2 regions of the Pristimantibacillus sp. Z349TD_6 genome follow, and region 2 is predicted to be linked to the other one. Evidence: riboswitches for the same ligand, from Rfam matches in the RefSeq annotation. Region 2 holds a riboswitch; the other holds the start of a gene.

Region 1 (7,990 bases), 1.1 Mb from region 2:
AAAGCTCATATTCTTTATCAATTTCTCGCATGCATGCCGGACACACGTCTCTAAAGTTTTTTGCAAAAAGCTTACCGCAGCGAGGACAATTATCTAGGTTCATCGCTCTGAGCCCTCCTTTTTTTGTAAAACCATACTAGCTATTAGTTACATTCTAATCGATAGCATTAACTTTTTCACTATCAATCTAATTATTAGATCTATCAGCCTAGCTGAATTATGAACGAGCCCAGGTCAAAATATAGATATCGAGCGGAAGCTCCGCATTAAGGTGCAAAGCCTTAGAGCAGGCTTCTGCTGTACTTCCAGTTGTGTAGATATCATCGATTAAAAGTATACGAACAGCTCTATCATTTAGATGATTTTTGCTATGGGATTCAGAGGCTAATAAGCTCAAATTGTTCGTATTCACTTCAAAAAGAGATTGTGTATCGCGCATTCTTTCGGAGCGCGTTTTGAAGCTTTGCTTCTCTGAATGTCGCGAACGAATGAGCAATTCTATAAGCGGCAGCTGAAAACGCCTCGCGATATGGCTGGCTAGCTGCTGAGCTTGGTTGAACCCCCGATCAGCTTCTCGTTCTTCACTTACAGGAACGTAGGTAATAGCATCCCAGCAGTCTGCTATTGATATTTTTGGTTTACGACTGCTGCTGCTTGCCACGATAAACTGTTGAATGATTTCCATGGTCATCGCCTCGAATGGAGGCAAAAGCATATCCCCGAGCAAAGGGGCAAGCTGCTCATTGCCCCTGTATTTATACAAGGCGAGCATGGCTCGCATCGCTTGATTATAATGAACCGCGCTGCGGTTGCATATGAATGCGCCATGCGGACGACGTGTGCAGTCTTCGCATGGGATGCCGCGCCCGCATCTACGGCAGGCGATGCGGGTCAGCCATGGTATTGCGGAGAGGCACGCTACGCAAAGGGAATTACGAAGCTGGGTCGTCAGCTTCGCGTGGTTGTAGCTGCTCGCGCTGCGAGCCTCGCTTTGCGGTTTGCCGCATAGGAGACATGCGGCAGACGTTGGAGCGAGCAGCTGCGCAGATGTGGTGAAAGCGGATTGCAGACGCTGCAGCCATGCTTTTGGCGAGACGTTCATTTTGGCGAGCCTCCTTTGGGTGTGGGGAGCAAGTAGCCTTGCTTGCGAGCCATGCGGTTCATCGTTTGAATATGGCGTACCGCCTGCAACTGAGGGCGATTGCGATCATGGCTGCAAAAGTACACACGACCGAATGGATCATCCGCAGAGCGGCCAGCTCTTCCAGCCATTTGAACCAGTGAAGCCTCGTCAAATAACCTTCCGTCCGCGTCGAGAATATAGACATCGCTTTTAGGAATCGTGACGCCCCTCTCTAGAATGGTAGTTGTGACTAGTACTCGTATATTCCGCGAGCGAAAACGCTGAACCTTCTCTGTTCGTTCTTCATCCTGTGAAGAGGTTGCTGCAACAGCAGGATGTGATAGAGCAGCACGTAATAAAGCCGCCATAGGCTCGGTTTGAACAATTTGCTGTACGAATACAAACAGCTGAGCACCTCGATCAAGCGATGACCGCATGGCCGCTAACAGCTTTGACGGCAGCTTGCGGTGCTGGAGCATCTGCTTTACTGTTGGCGTTTGTAGAAGCTTGGGCACTGGAAGCGGATGACGATGATATCGAACAGGTACTCTTGCATGAGGCAGCTTCCCTCGTTTTGCTGCTCTTTGCAGCTCGCTAGGCGGCGTAGCAGACAGCAGCAAACGAGCAGCGCCTGGCGCACAGCTCTTATCTGCTGCAAAATGCAGCAATGGGTCACCCGCAAAAGGAAACGCATCTAGTTCATCAACTACAACGAGATCAAAGCCTTGATAAAACCGCATCAGCTGATGCGTTGTGGCAAGCGTAATATCTCCGCTTTCCCAGCGCTGATCACTACCACCGTATAATGTTACGACTGACGCCTTAGGAAAAGCTTTCCGAATACGCGGGTCAAGCTCAATCACCACATCACGGCGCGGTGTGGCAATAAGCGCCTTTCCGCCGTGCAGCAGGACAGACTCAACAAGCGGAAAAATCATCTCCGTCTTGCCAGCCCCTGTTACAGCCCAAAGCAGAAACTCTCTCATCTGGCGCTGCTTGTCCAGCTTTGACAATGCCGTGTCTATCGGCGGCTCTTCCACAAACTGCAGTGCCTTGGCTGCTGCAGCTGTCTGCGCAGGGCTAAGCCCCCATTTACCAAGCCGCTGTTCATACGTCAGCTGCCTCAACCCCTTACCAGAGCCGCGAACCGTCGTCTCTGTCCAATTCAACCCCGCGCGCTGCCCCGTAATGAGCAGCTCACATTCCCGGCTTCGCCCCATCCCAATGCACGCCATGCAATAGGCGCAGTGCCTCCCGCACGCTGCACATGCCGTGCGGTGCATTTGCGCCTCGCCGCTCCCGCAGCGCAAACAGCTGCGCTCGCGCCTGCGGCGCCCTAAAGCGTCCAATCGCCCGCCACCCACGGCGGCGATTGATCCACTCAGGCGCACCTGCCCGAGCAGCGAAGCAAGCTGGAGCAATTCTCTCCAGCTTGACGCGGCACCGGGACAGCTTGCGCTAGACAACAGGGCGTGCGCCTCGCTTCGCAAAAGCGCACGTCCCTGCAGCATACCCGCGGCAAGCTTCGCTCCTGCCGCGATCTCTCCCAGCTCTGCAGCGCTATAAACTCGCGCTCCCTCGCCACCCACACGCTTAGCGCTGCTATGCTTTTCACCATTATTCGCAAGCGCTGCTCCTCCGATTTCCCCAACGACAACGCCCCCTACCTTCTCCCACCTCTCCACTAAACCAAAAAGCCTCTCTATCGCCAACGCTCCTTTCCGCTTCCCTCGATTACCCAAAAAACGCCAACGACTCCCGAAACTAATCTTACCATTATGAACTGCTTGCTCTACTCCTCCACTGTGTTTCCGATAATTTCTCTCCAACTCACTAGATTTCTGATTACTACTATTCAACCCGCCAGCTGCTGCATCTCCACTCGCCCCATCAGCTATTGCTTCCTCCGCACATGCCGCCAACAGCTCAATCGCCTCATAATCAGCATTCCGTCCTCCTTCATTCAAACTTTTACTCGCACCGTTTCTGCCGCCGCTGCCACGTTTCATAGCCGCATCCCAAAGCTCCACTGCAACGCACGCATCCCCGAGCGGCAGTTCTTCTTTTAGCAGCCATCCCTCCTCTGCGATCTCGTTGTTCAAGAATCCCGCTTTACCAAATGTTCCATGCATCCAGAAGTATTTATCCACCATTGCCTTGATGGTCAGTCGAGCCTGCCAGCAGTCTTTCACTTTCACAACATACAATTGTGCCTTCATCTCTATTCGCTCCCTCGACACTTTATAGAACTGACTTCATAATTCATCTGTTATGTTAACTATGGCCTCTCCCTTCCCTGACAAAAGGAGAATGATGTTTGCAAGCACTGTAAACAAAAAAAAGCACACCCAACAACGCATTTGCGTTATTGAGTGTGCTTCACTCCGACTATTTCATTACCGTAGAGTATATACTAAAATGGCATTTTCGACAAATCTGTCGGATTTTGCAAATCAATTAGCACCGCATGATCGGAAAGCGACACAACTCCTTCTGCCTGGAGCAGCCATAGCAGCTGAGTTCCATCCACACCCTCTGTTTGAGAACGCTTACTGCCTTCGCTTTCAGACAACGGATTAGATCCATTAGAGTGAATCCTGACCTCATCGCCCTTTCTAGCTAATCGTTCAACAATAGCCAGTGTCTCCTCTGTAACCCCTTGATCTACGATCGTCAAACGAACGTTTTTCCCCATTCGCCGAGAGAAAGAAAACAGCGAACGTACATACCATTCCATATTGTTTTGCTGAACGTCAGCAACGAGCACATAATGCTTGCTGGATTGCTGGCGCCCTCGCCAAATTCGATACGCCAGATGCACCGACAATGCAGCCAAAGCATAACAGCCAATAACAAGAAGTAGAAGTTCAAACATGGCGGCCACCTCCTCTTTGTGACACTATATGCCATGAAGAGCCCACTGGTTCCGCAATCAAGGGACAAGGTGACAAAATGTGTGTTATGCCAAAAATATATCCTGCTTTATGATGATTATTAGTCATTTTCTGACAAAGAAACACCCTTGAGCAATTTCCAATACATGTTATCATTTTAATATGAAAGCATGCATATATAACCGGTGCACGCATATAGAAAGGGAGAGTGGATTTTCACAATCAAAATAACTAGGGAAGCGATGAAGTATAATCTACAATTGGACACTTGGATTATATGGAGCTAGTAGTGTAACCGGCCCTCTTGGAACCCCACTACGTATCTAAGAGGAGAGTGAAAGATGCGTTATTTTAGGAAAAAAATCAGTTTAGCCCTGGCTCTGTTATTAATTTATTCATTGTCGCTTAGTTCCCTTGCCATGGCGGAAGGTGATAGCAATCAAGGTACGAATGCTGCAGCACTCGTAGATGAGAATAGCTGTCCACAGTACTCATCGGATCGCAAGGATGTCATTGCCACGCATTCCAATATCGTAGTCAATAATAACGGAACAGCTACCGCTACGTTCCAGACGTTAAAAGATTGTGTTAGAGTCAGCTTCTCCGGCTATGAAGGCCCTGCTGACTGGGCACCTGGACCCGGCGATACAACCATTCCATACAACAAGCAAACATTTTTTGAGGGACAGTCTATTATATATCCCAAAGCAGGTACTTACTCCGTTTCGATTAACATTCCACGATGCTTGCCTTATCAATTAGATATCTATAGCGGAGATTTAATTAAGACATTGGGTCCCGGCGCTCATGGTGACAAAATTTTAGCATGGAATCTAAAGCTTTCGAACAGCTGCACGGGTAGTATCATCATCAACAAACATTTAAATGATGTCGAGGGCGCTCCTCATGCAGGCATTACCTTCGAGCTTTGGAAAGACGATAAATTAGTCAAAAGCGGCGTTACCAATAGTGACGGTATTTTGCAATTCAACGAATTGCCTATCGGCACCTATACATTAAAAGAATTAACCTTAGATGGCTTTACCACCGATTTAGTGGCTACCCAGCAGATCGTAGTAACCACAGATAAATCTGTGCAAAAAGCAGTTATTAATACGGCTAAGCTCAAACTTGAAACGGCCTGCTCCGCCGACCCGAATAAAACAAGAGCTTGGAAAGTAACCAATGAGAGTAACATTGAGGTTTCTTATTCATGGGAAATTCCAAATTCCACTCAAACAGGAAATGGCGTAATACCTGGAAAAGGTTCCGTAAGCTTTTCAACGAATACGGAGCTCGTCAACCCAACTGATCCACAAGCTGTACCTAATACGCTGAAGATCCATTGGGGCAAGGAGAAAGAGCTTTCACTTGTGAACGCAGGCGAAACCTGCTCTACGCCTACTCCAACACCGTCATCGACACCAACTCCTACACCTGAGACTACACCTACTGCTACACCAACTCCTACACCTGAGAGCACACCTACAACTACACCAACTCCTACACCTGAGAGCACACCTACAGCTACACCATCTCCTACACCTGAGAGCACGCCTACAGCTACACCAACTCCAACACCTGAGAGCACACCTAACAATACACCACCTTCCACACCTGTGAGCACGCCTAACAACACGCCTACTGCAACAACTACAGTAACGACAACACCTACATCATCACCTGAAGCAACACCTATTGTTGAAATTGATGATGAAGATCCACCTGTTGGAGGAGTTACTGAAGGTGGAGAAGGCGAGCCGCCAATCGATCCTGTTGTTGCTGTAGATGAAGATCAAGTCCCGCTTGCTACTCTGCCAAAAACAGGCGAAAGCAGTCCGGTTCCTTATTATCTCATCGGGGCATTTGCCCTTTCAGCGGGATTCATTACTCTTCGCAAACAAAAACAAAGAAAATAATTAAGATGATATGTTCCAAAACGCACTCTTAGGCTGTTCTTATATAGCTTAGGAGTGTTTTTCTTTTCCACAACATTATTTGCAAACAAAAAAAACCCGCATCAACCGATACGGGATTTTGCTCGATATGTAAGTAATGATCAAAAAGGCTGCTACAGTGTAACCCATCCATATTTGATCGATTGGATAACAGCTTGCGTACGGTCATCAACTTCCATCTTTTGCAAAATGCTGCTCACATGGTTTTTAACCGTCTTTTCGCTAATGAATAAAAACTCTCCAATGAGCTTATTGCTCTTGCCCTCTGCCATAAGCCTTAACACCTCTGCCTCACGGCGTGTTAATGGGCTTTCATCGCCAGCAACGAACTTAACTCCCGGTTCCTGAGCAGCTGCAGCACCTGAGACAATTCCCATCTCATCCAAATACGTCATACGGCGAAGCTGGTTAATGAGCTTGCCTGTCACTTTAGGATGGATATAGGCATGACCTTGGACAACGGAACGAATGGCGTTAATTAGCGATTCTGCCTCCATATCCTTCAGAAGGTAACCCGTAGCCCCTTTACGAAGGGTCTCGAATACATAGCTCTCATCGTCGTGGATAGATAAAATGATAACCTTAACATCAGGAAACATACTTTTTAATCGTTCAGTCGTCACGACACCGTTCTCTATAGGCATATTAATATCCATCAGGACAATTTCAGGTATGGTATGATTGCAAAACTCTAAAACTTGAATGCCGTCACCACATTCGCCGATAACTTCAAGATCGTCTTCCATATTTAGAATCCGCTTAAGTCCTTCACGAAACAGCTGGTGGTCATCCGCAAGTAAAATTTTGATTGTATTCACATTGCTTGCAGCTCTTTGGATCATCATCATCTTACTCCTTTCTAGATTCGGCAGTAGTAGGTATATCTATTATAATTTTCGTCCCTCTACCGGGATTTGAGTCTATATCCATCCTTCCCTCTATTAGCTCAATGCGTTCTCTCATCCCTACCAATCCAAAATGTGCGTTTCGAGTAGCATCCTGCTCGATTAAATCGCTGTTAAATCCAACGCCGTTGTCTTGAATTACGAGTGAAATATGCTGTGGCTGATAGTTAATCTCGAGCATTACATGTGAAGCGCTCGCATGTTTTAGTGCATTGGTAAAAGCTTCCTGAACTAAGCGGTATATCGCCGCTTCCATTGCAGAGGGCATCCGAGTTTCTTTACCTATAAGCTCGAATATGGTATGTATTTTTGTTTTCTCTTCAAAATCCTGAGTGAATTTTCGAAGAGTCGGCACAAGCCCCAAATCATCCAACGCCATCGGGCGCAAATTAAATATAATTTTGCGAATTTCCTCAAGGCCGGAGCGCACTTGTCCTTTTAAATCTACTAATTCTTCCTGCACCATCACAAATTCCTGCTTGATTAGCATACGTTCTGCAATTTCTGTTCGAAGAACGATATTTGCGAGTGATTGCGCGGGACCATCATGGATTTCCCTGGCGATCCGTTTACGCTCTTCCTCTTGCGCCAAAATAATTTTCAATCCCAGCAGCTGCCTGGTTTTGGCAGACTCAAGAATACGAGTAACCTGATTAAGATCACCCGATAAATATTCAAGTACGACATTTATTTGCGAAGCAATCGTTTCAGCACGCTCGATGGAATTTTCTACATTTCGAACACGTTTTTGCAAATCATCTCGACGTGCTTTCAAGTAGGATTCCTTCTCGCGGTACACCATCAAATCCAGCTGGATTTGTGTAGCCTTCTCATAGGCAGACTTAATGTCATCTTCCTTGTATCGCACGAAATCCCGGCTCACTTCTGTCAGCCTTATACGCGCACGGCGATAGTCTTGCTCCAGCTGGTCAACTTTGTCAATTGTCTTCACCGTTTCTTGAAGGACAATTTCAAGCTCCTGCTCGAGTGATTCTAGCTCCGTGCGCGCGGATTCACATATTTCATAAATCTGGTATTTGCTGTCTTCCATCACTTCGATTGCGTTTTTAATGACTCGATTTATATCGACTGTAAGGTGGTCCACTGTAG
Region 2 (7,990 bases):
AAATGAATATGAAAAATATATTAATCAGTGCACATATGTTCTAGTACCTTTTAGTTTAAAGTATAAGTTTAGAACCAGTGGTTTTATTGTTGATGCTTTATCTCAAAATAAAATTATAATCTCTTCTAATATTCCATTAATAAGAGAATATGCCAAACAATATCCGCATATTTGTTATTATTTTAATAACGCAAATGAAATTCCAAATATTATTTTAAGAGCTGCTAGTCATAGACAGATGATGAGAAATCAGTTCAATACTTTTAAATATTCTCATAGTAACTCAGTCATTTTTGAAAAAATTAAAAGAATGTTAGTAGAATTGAACTAATAACTCAATTTTCAAAGTATAGATGCGACATGATTTAGTTATGTAAGCTAGTATTAATGGAAGTAACTTTTTTTTTTATAATCGTTTCATTTTTATCTAACCTTAATTTGTGCTGGATTTTTTTTGATAAAGAAGCCCTCATTACTAGAATCTCAAAAAGAAAAAGAGGACTGGACTGAATAGAAAATGAAAGTAACTAAACGAGATATCATATGGAATTACATTGGAACATTTATGTCTCTAGGTAGCAACTTTTTGCTGTTACCATTTATGCTATATTTTTTGGATGGCGAGATTTTAGGTTTATGGTATGTGTTTTTAAGTATTGGAGGAGTTGTAGCCTTGTTTGACTTTGGCTTCAATCCAACACTTGCAAGAAATGTTGCTTATTGCTGGAGCGGAGCATCGGAATTAAATAAAACGGATGTTATGTTTGTTGAAAATAGTGAGCCTAATATTAATCTATTAAAAAAGGTTATTTCTACCTGCAAAGTAATTTATTTAATTATTTCTATAACAGCGATATCTATATTACTAACAATAGGAACATTTTATATAATTCATATTTCAAGTGGGATAAATGGGCATTCTTATATGCTTGCTTGGATTATTTACTGTATAGCAGTCTTTATGAATCTTTACTATGGATACTACACTACTTTCTTGCGGGGTGTAGGTGCGATATTACAAATAAATATTGCGACGGTATTGGCTAGAACATTTCAAATAATTATATCTATTGTATTTCTATTTCTAGGATTTGAACTTATTGCTGTTGCTTTAGCATATTTGGCGTACGGAGTTCTTTTTAGACTTATATCGAAGAGATCGTTCTACAAATATGAAAACATTGGTGAACGCCTGAAAGATGACAATGAAGTTGTAGTTTTTGGTGATATTAAAAAGACATTTACATTAATATGGCATAATGCTTGGCGTGACGGATTAGTTTCATTATCCAGATACCTTTCTACACAAGCAAGTATTGTAATTTGTTCCTTCTACTTAAGTTTAACATTAACAGGAATTTATTCGATATCTGTACAGTTAATATCGGCAATATCAACTATATCAGGTGCTCTATACACTACATATCAGCCATCATTGCAAGCAGCACATATTAATAAAAATGTTGCAAGATCGAGAGAACTCATGTCAGTTGCAATGACTGTTTTTTGCATAGTCTTTTGGATTGGAGTAGTTCTTTTAATATTTATTGGAAAACCAATAATTGAATGGGTTAAACCTGACATAAATCTTAGCGTTACTATTTTGTTGGGAATTTCAATATATGAATTTTTGTTTATTCATCATTCTTATTATGCATCTTATATATCTAATACGAACAATGTACCCTACATGAAGGCATTTTTTATTTCGAGCTTTTCTGGCATATTAATAGCATATATCTTAATGAGAACAACAAGCATGGGGATTTGGGGATTGATCGCTGCTCAGATCTTCGTTCAAGTTGTATATAATAATTGGATGTGGCCTTTTAAGGTAATGAAGTCATTAAATACACACCCTTTTGGGATGTTCCGTTTAGGCTTAAAAGAAATAAGTAAATTAAAAGGTATAAGAACTCAAAAAAATAGAAGTGTATAAATGATTAAACGAGAAAACGAGAGTTGAAATAAATGCAGATAAATATCCAATGAAAACATTGGTATTTGAGACGGTGAAGTATATTGTGTTAATTTGGCGGATTAACAAAATGCGCAAATGCACACTGATAGAATTTATATAGAGATATGTTAATAGATATTCGAATTAAGTGAATACAATATAATAATTAGGGGTAATAAAATGAAAGTAATAATTTTAGCCGGTGGAAGTGGCACGAGGTTATGGCCTCTTAGTAGAGAACGATTTCCGAAACAATTTGTAAAACTACAAGTTGATGAACCTTCATTGTTTCAAGATGCATTTAATAGAAGTTTATTGTTAACAGATATAGACAATATTTATGTTGTAACTAATAAATATTATAAATACTTAGTCATGGGTGAAGTTGAGGAGTTGGGTTATGACTATAATGAGAAAAATATTTTAGTTGAACCTGAAGCGAAAAATACGTTACCAGCGATTTATGCCGGCGTACATGAAATAGCAATAAAGGGAAATGACTCGGTAGTAGTCTTTCCATCCGATCATATGATTAACAAAACTGAAGATTTTATTAAATTAGTTACGGCTTCAGAAGAGTTAATGAAAGATTCATTAATTACTTTTGGGATTCAACCTGAGGGACCTAATATAGGATTTGGTTATATTTCTCCTGGAGATAAAAAAGGTAATGGATTTGTCGTTAATGAGTTTAAAGAAAAACCTGATCATGTTACGGCATTAGAGTATATTAGATCTGGGTACTACTGGAATAGTGGGATATTTATGTTCAACACTAAGGTTTTTATGGATGAAGTGAATGTACTGGTACCAGAGATATATGAAGCTTTTGAATCGAGTTTAAATCTAAAAGAAGCTTTTTCAAAAATCAATACGAATATCTCTATGGACTATGGAATTATAGAGAAGAGCTCAAAAGTTACTGTAGTACCTGCAGATATAGGTTGGAATGATCTTGGAAGTTTTGATTCATTTTACGAAGTTTTTGATAAAGATGAAGCAAATAATATTTCCAATAGTAACAACATTCTGCTAGATTCAGTTAATAATATTGTGTATTCAGAAGTCGGGAAATTAGTCGCTACAGTTGGTATTGAAGATTTAATTATTATAGATAATAGAGATGCACTACTTATTTGCAAAAAAGAACAGTCTCAAAAAGTAAAAGAAATTGTAGAGATTTTAAAAGCGAGAAGAGATATAAGGACTAATTATCATGTCGAGGATTATCGTCCCTGGGGTCACTATAAAGTTTTGGAGGAAGAAAAAGGTTCTTATAAAATTAAGAAAATCACTGTTAATCAAGGGAAAGGGTTAAGTTATCAATTACATCATCATAGAAGTGAACACTGGATTGTGGTAAATGGGATGGCAAAAGTAACTATCGATAAAGATGTAAAATTTGTACGAGTTGGAGAGGGTATATTTATGAAGGCTGGACAAAAGCATCGTCTGGAGAATCCAGGGAAATTGCCGCTTGAAATCATTGAGGTTCAAATGGGTGACTATCTTGAGGAAGACGATATTGTAAGATTTGATTAGGATGATATAAAATAATGATTGAGCTCAGAGAATAAATAACCATTTGAATACATTTTATAGAATCATCTACAAAATCACATAAAAAATTGTATTTGAGAAAAGGAGTGAGTCGGTGACAATACTTGTAACTGGAGGAACCGGATATATTGGTAGCCATACCTGTGTGGAATTATTAAATGAAGGCTATGATGTAATTATATTAGATAATTTGGCTAATAGTAGTATTGTAACCGTGCATCAAATGCAAAAACTCACAGGAGTAAATATAAAATTTTATAATACTGATTTATTAGATATAAAGGGTTTAGAAACTGTTTTTTTAGAAAATAGGATTGATGTAGTTATCCATTTTGCTGGATACAAAGCAGTTGGTGAATCAGTTGAGGTGCCACTCAGTTATTATCAGAATAATATTATGGGAACACTTAATCTTTGTCAGGTTATGCAGAAATTTAATGTCAAGAAAATGGTATTTAGCTCTTCTGCTACGGTATATTCTCCTACCGCATCTGGAGCAATATCTGAGGATTTTCCTTTGGGAGCGACTAATCCATACGGACGTACAAAATGGATAATTGAAGAGATACTGCGGGATCTTTATGTTTCAGACAATAGTTGGGGTATCTCATTACTACGATATTTCAATCCTGTAGGTGCGCATGTAAGTGGTCAAATTGGGGAGAATCCGAGAGATATTCCAAATAATTTAACACCATATATTACACAGGTAGCGGTAGGGAAATTGGAACAACTTCGTATTTTTGGAGACGACTACTCTACAATTGATGGTACAGGGGTTAGGGATTATATCCATGTTGTGGATCTAGCGATAGGACATTTGAAGGCGATTGATAAAGTAATGTCCAAATCTGGTATAGAAGCATATAATTTTGGCACTGGCAAAGGTTATAGTGTGCTGGAAATGGTTCATGCGTTTGAAAAAGTATCTGGTAGGAGTATTCCCTATTCTATAGTTGATAGAAGACCCGGTGACGTAGCAGAGTGTTATGCTGACCCTACAAAAGCTAAGCGTGAATTAGGTTGGGTTGCAGAGAGAGGAATTGAAGAAATGTGTGCCGATGCTTGGCGTTGGCAGCTAAATAACCCAAATGGCTATGAGGATACTGAAGATAATGCGAATATTGGACAAAGTATCTTAGGCTAAAATAATATTGCATTTAATGGTATTAGTAAGACTAGATAATTGTGATAAACCCTATACACCCTTCAACAATTTTGTTACCATACCATTAAACAAAACAACCGCATAACCACACGATAAAGGCAAAACCATTGAAAAGTGGTGACGCAAAGCTATAGGGGCTTATCTTTTAAAAGACTGCCAGCCAGCTACCGAATATCGTGCCTCCCGCGTGGTTTATGTGGAAACATGGAGGTTATTATTATGTTCATGCGCGCAAACGTTGTACGTGAATGGCATCAGCTCTGTATGGGATTCAATGAATTGCTATGAAAAGATTGCTTAGATGAGAAAAAGCGCATGGAGATTTATTTGAGGATTGTTTATCACAAAAATAAACTAGCGGCTGTCTCATGAATAAGCACGTAGCGTGTCATTAACAAGGTCTGAAAACGCTATATCCGCAAGCTGACGCCCCGTCACTATGAAGCGTCAGCTTTTTTATTTTAAATTCTAAAAAGGAGATTCATATGCAATCATTGCTTCTTTAGTGGCTCATATGAAACCAAAACAATGAAAAAAACGAACAAAACACTAATGATTATCGCAGGTGCTCTCGTTGTTATCGGTATTGTCATTTATGGAAGCATGAGTCTCTATTCGAAGTTAAATCAGGTAGATGAACTGAATGGGCGTCTTGAAGAAGCTGCAGATAGTAATGCAGGACAAGAGTCGCCGAAGATTACGGAGCAGCCCAATGAACAATCTACTAATCAGACAGATCAGGCTTCAGAACCTGATGCTACTCCATCACAAGAGCCTGATCTAGTTCCAACGACGCAGCCAGATGAAGTCCTTAAACCTAGTCCGAGCGCAACTTTGCTGCCAGATGAAGCGTCTAATAATGTAGACAAGGGACAAAAGCCGGATAAGGGATCTACAAACTCCGAAAATAAGTCCCAGAAGAAAAAAGAGATTGATGCATCGGTTACAGCAAAGCTGGAAAAGCTGAAATCTTCGTGTCAAGCAACTAGCAATAGCTTGGTTAAGCAAATTGCGAAAGAGCTTAGCGGAGATGAAGAAGCTACGCTTGCTACTATTCAAAGTAAATATCTGAATAAGGTATTTTCTGCGGAAGCCGATTGTGATGCCAGGTTCAATCAATTAATAAGCAATGCCAAGAGCGAGTATAAAGCAGCCGATCTAGGTGAGCAAAGCTTTCCGGATTGGAGCGCGCAATACGAGAGTGCGAAGGCTGGTGCTAGAGCCAATGCGCTTGCAGTAATTGCAAACTCGCTAAACAAGTAAGCTTTACTATTCTGAGGAGGCTCTATGAAAAAGTCACGTATTCTATCTATTTTTCTGGTTGTAATGATGTTGTCATCCGTACTTGCAACCGCTGCATCCGCAGCAACCGAAACGATTAAGACAAAGACACAGCCCATTAAGCTGCAATTTGATGGACAAGCGCTTAAACTGCCCGATGGACAATATTCATTTATTCATCAAGGAAGTACATATGTACCGATTCGTTATATTTCTTACGCGCTACTAAAAACAGTAAATTGGGATGGGGCTAAAGCGACAATCTCCGAGCCAACAGAGAAAGAGCTTGCGGCTCTGAAGAAACAATTGCAAAGTGCCGCTACGGGCAGCCAGAAGCCACAAACGAGCGTTACGATTGCGATACAGCCAGTGAAAGCAACTCTTGTGTTTAATGGAAAGACGAAGGCATTGCCGGCTGGTCAATCCCTCTATGCCTATAAAGGCTCGATCTATGTGCCCATTCGTTTCTTGTCAGAATCGGTAGGCACTCAGATTAGCTACGATCCGGTGACGAAAACAGTTAGCGGTGAGTCAGAGGCATATCGAGCTGAGCAAGGTGGCGGCGGAGTAGTCCTTCCAGGCACGGGTGGCGGAACTGGAGGCTCTGGTGGTACAGGCGGTACGGGTAATGCCGGCGGTGGTGGCGTACCAGTTAAACCGACGTATGAGCAAATTACGGCAGAAGCAGAGAACAAGCTCGCTGCGCTGAAAGAAAGCTGCAAGGTAACTCTTATGGATATTGGATTGCAGTATGTAGCGGCAACGGATAAGACGGTTCAAGCTCAGCTTAAAGCTAAAGGACTTCAAGAAGTAGACAATTGCTCTGCAAAATTTGAAGTTATCATGACAGATACGAAAGCTAAGTTGACGACGAATGGGTATAGCACAGACGTTCTTGCTTCCTACAGAGAAGCCTTTAACAAAGAGCTTGAAGCAGGAAGAGCTATTGCAGAGGGTTTGATGTAGCATTGCTTCTATACGGATATAGTTTTAATTAGCCTAAAAGAACAGAAAAGAGGCAGTAGCGAAGTCTAATTGACTTCTCTACTGCCTCTTTAGTTTGTGTTATTGACCCGTGTAAATGCGGTAGATAAGTGCTGCCGCTTCCGCTTTGGTCGTGGTTTGGTTCGGCTTATAAGTACCGTCTTGGTAGCCTGTTACTAGCTTCTGCTGCATAAGAAGTGCAACGCCATCTTTTGCCCAGCTGGCAATAGATGAGCTGTCCTTGAAGCCTTTAAGCTGTTCAGTGCTTGTGCTAGTTAGTTTCTTGCTGTTGAAAATTGTAAGTGCTCTGGATAAGAATGTAGCAATTTCTTGACGTGTAATTTCTGCTTTTGGTTCAAAGGCAGTTGCCGATTTACCTTGAATTAGGCCTTGTTCGTAAGCCACAGCGATTTCATCGTAATACTCGCTATCCTTAGCTACGTCTTTGAATGGGAGGCTTAGGCCGGTCCCATCAAGACCGTAAGAGCGAACGAGCCATGCAGCGAATTGCTCGCGTGTTACTTTTTTGCTTGGACTAAATGTAGTCGTTTGATCAAGTACACCTTTGTTAAGAAGGCTATTTACAGCTGTCGCTGCCCAGTGTGTTGTTGCAATATCCGTGAACGTTTGGCCAGCCTTCATAACTGTGTATTTACTGAAATGTCCACGATTTACGTTAACGGTTTTTGTAATCGGATCATAAAGACCGCCTACAGGCTCCCAAGTTAACGTTTTTTCATTCAACAAGTAAACGGTAAGGTTTGCTAGATCCGCTTCCGAGTATTTAGTCGTATCAATATTGGATACATCAAATGATACTGGAATTGGTTTGTTGAATGCTTCTACCTTCTTGCCATCTACCGATGCATTAAACTCCATAACAGGTATGTTTGCTACTTGCTTGGCTGAAGTTGGAGCAGTTACGGTTAAATTATGCACGACTTCTGCTGCTAGTGAGATCGTTTGGCCGCTAGCTACGTTTCCGAATGTTCCTGGTTCAACAGTGAAGCCGACGTTGCCCATTGAGAGCTTAAGTC

The links. Region 2 has a riboswitch for cyclic di-GMP ahead of AC0VYE_RS02490 (hypothetical protein). Riboswitches for the same ligand answer to the same signal wherever they lie in the genome.
Region 1: linked by a shared signal. The riboswitch ahead of AC0VYE_RS31910 (SpaA isopeptide-forming pilin-related protein) and the one ahead of AC0VYE_RS02490 (hypothetical protein) in region 2 are both predicted to bind cyclic di-GMP.

What each region holds. Positions count from the first base shown of each region.
Region 1 covers NZ_CM149662.1:7,351,483-7,359,472, forward strand. Annotated here, with positions in the region: gene AC0VYE_RS31890 (TIGR03826 family flagellar region protein) at 1-103, opposite strand, end outside; gene AC0VYE_RS31895 (ComF family protein) at 218-1,102, opposite strand; gene AC0VYE_RS31900 (ATP-dependent helicase ComFA) at 1,099-3,342, opposite strand; gene AC0VYE_RS31905 (glycosyltransferase family 2 protein) at 3,537-3,998, opposite strand; cyclic di-GMP riboswitch class II at 4,244-4,327, shown strand; gene AC0VYE_RS31910 (SpaA isopeptide-forming pilin-related protein) at 4,359-5,936, shown strand; gene AC0VYE_RS31915 (response regulator) at 6,089-6,817, opposite strand; gene AC0VYE_RS31920 (sensor histidine kinase) at 6,825-7,985, opposite strand.
Region 2 covers NZ_CM149662.1:553,476-561,465, forward strand. Annotated here, with positions in the region: gene AC0VYE_RS02470 (glycosyltransferase family 4 protein) at 1-331, shown strand, start outside; gene wzx (O-unit flippase-like protein) at 518-1,939, shown strand; gene AC0VYE_RS02480 (mannose-1-phosphate guanylyltransferase/mannose-6-phosphate isomerase) at 2,141-3,502, shown strand; gene galE (UDP-glucose 4-epimerase GalE) at 3,615-4,667, shown strand; cyclic di-GMP riboswitch class I at 4,776-4,860, shown strand; gene AC0VYE_RS02490 (hypothetical protein) at 5,217-5,951, shown strand; gene AC0VYE_RS02495 (copper amine oxidase N-terminal domain-containing protein) at 5,976-6,935, shown strand; gene AC0VYE_RS02500 (S-layer homology domain-containing protein) at 7,035-7,990, opposite strand, start outside.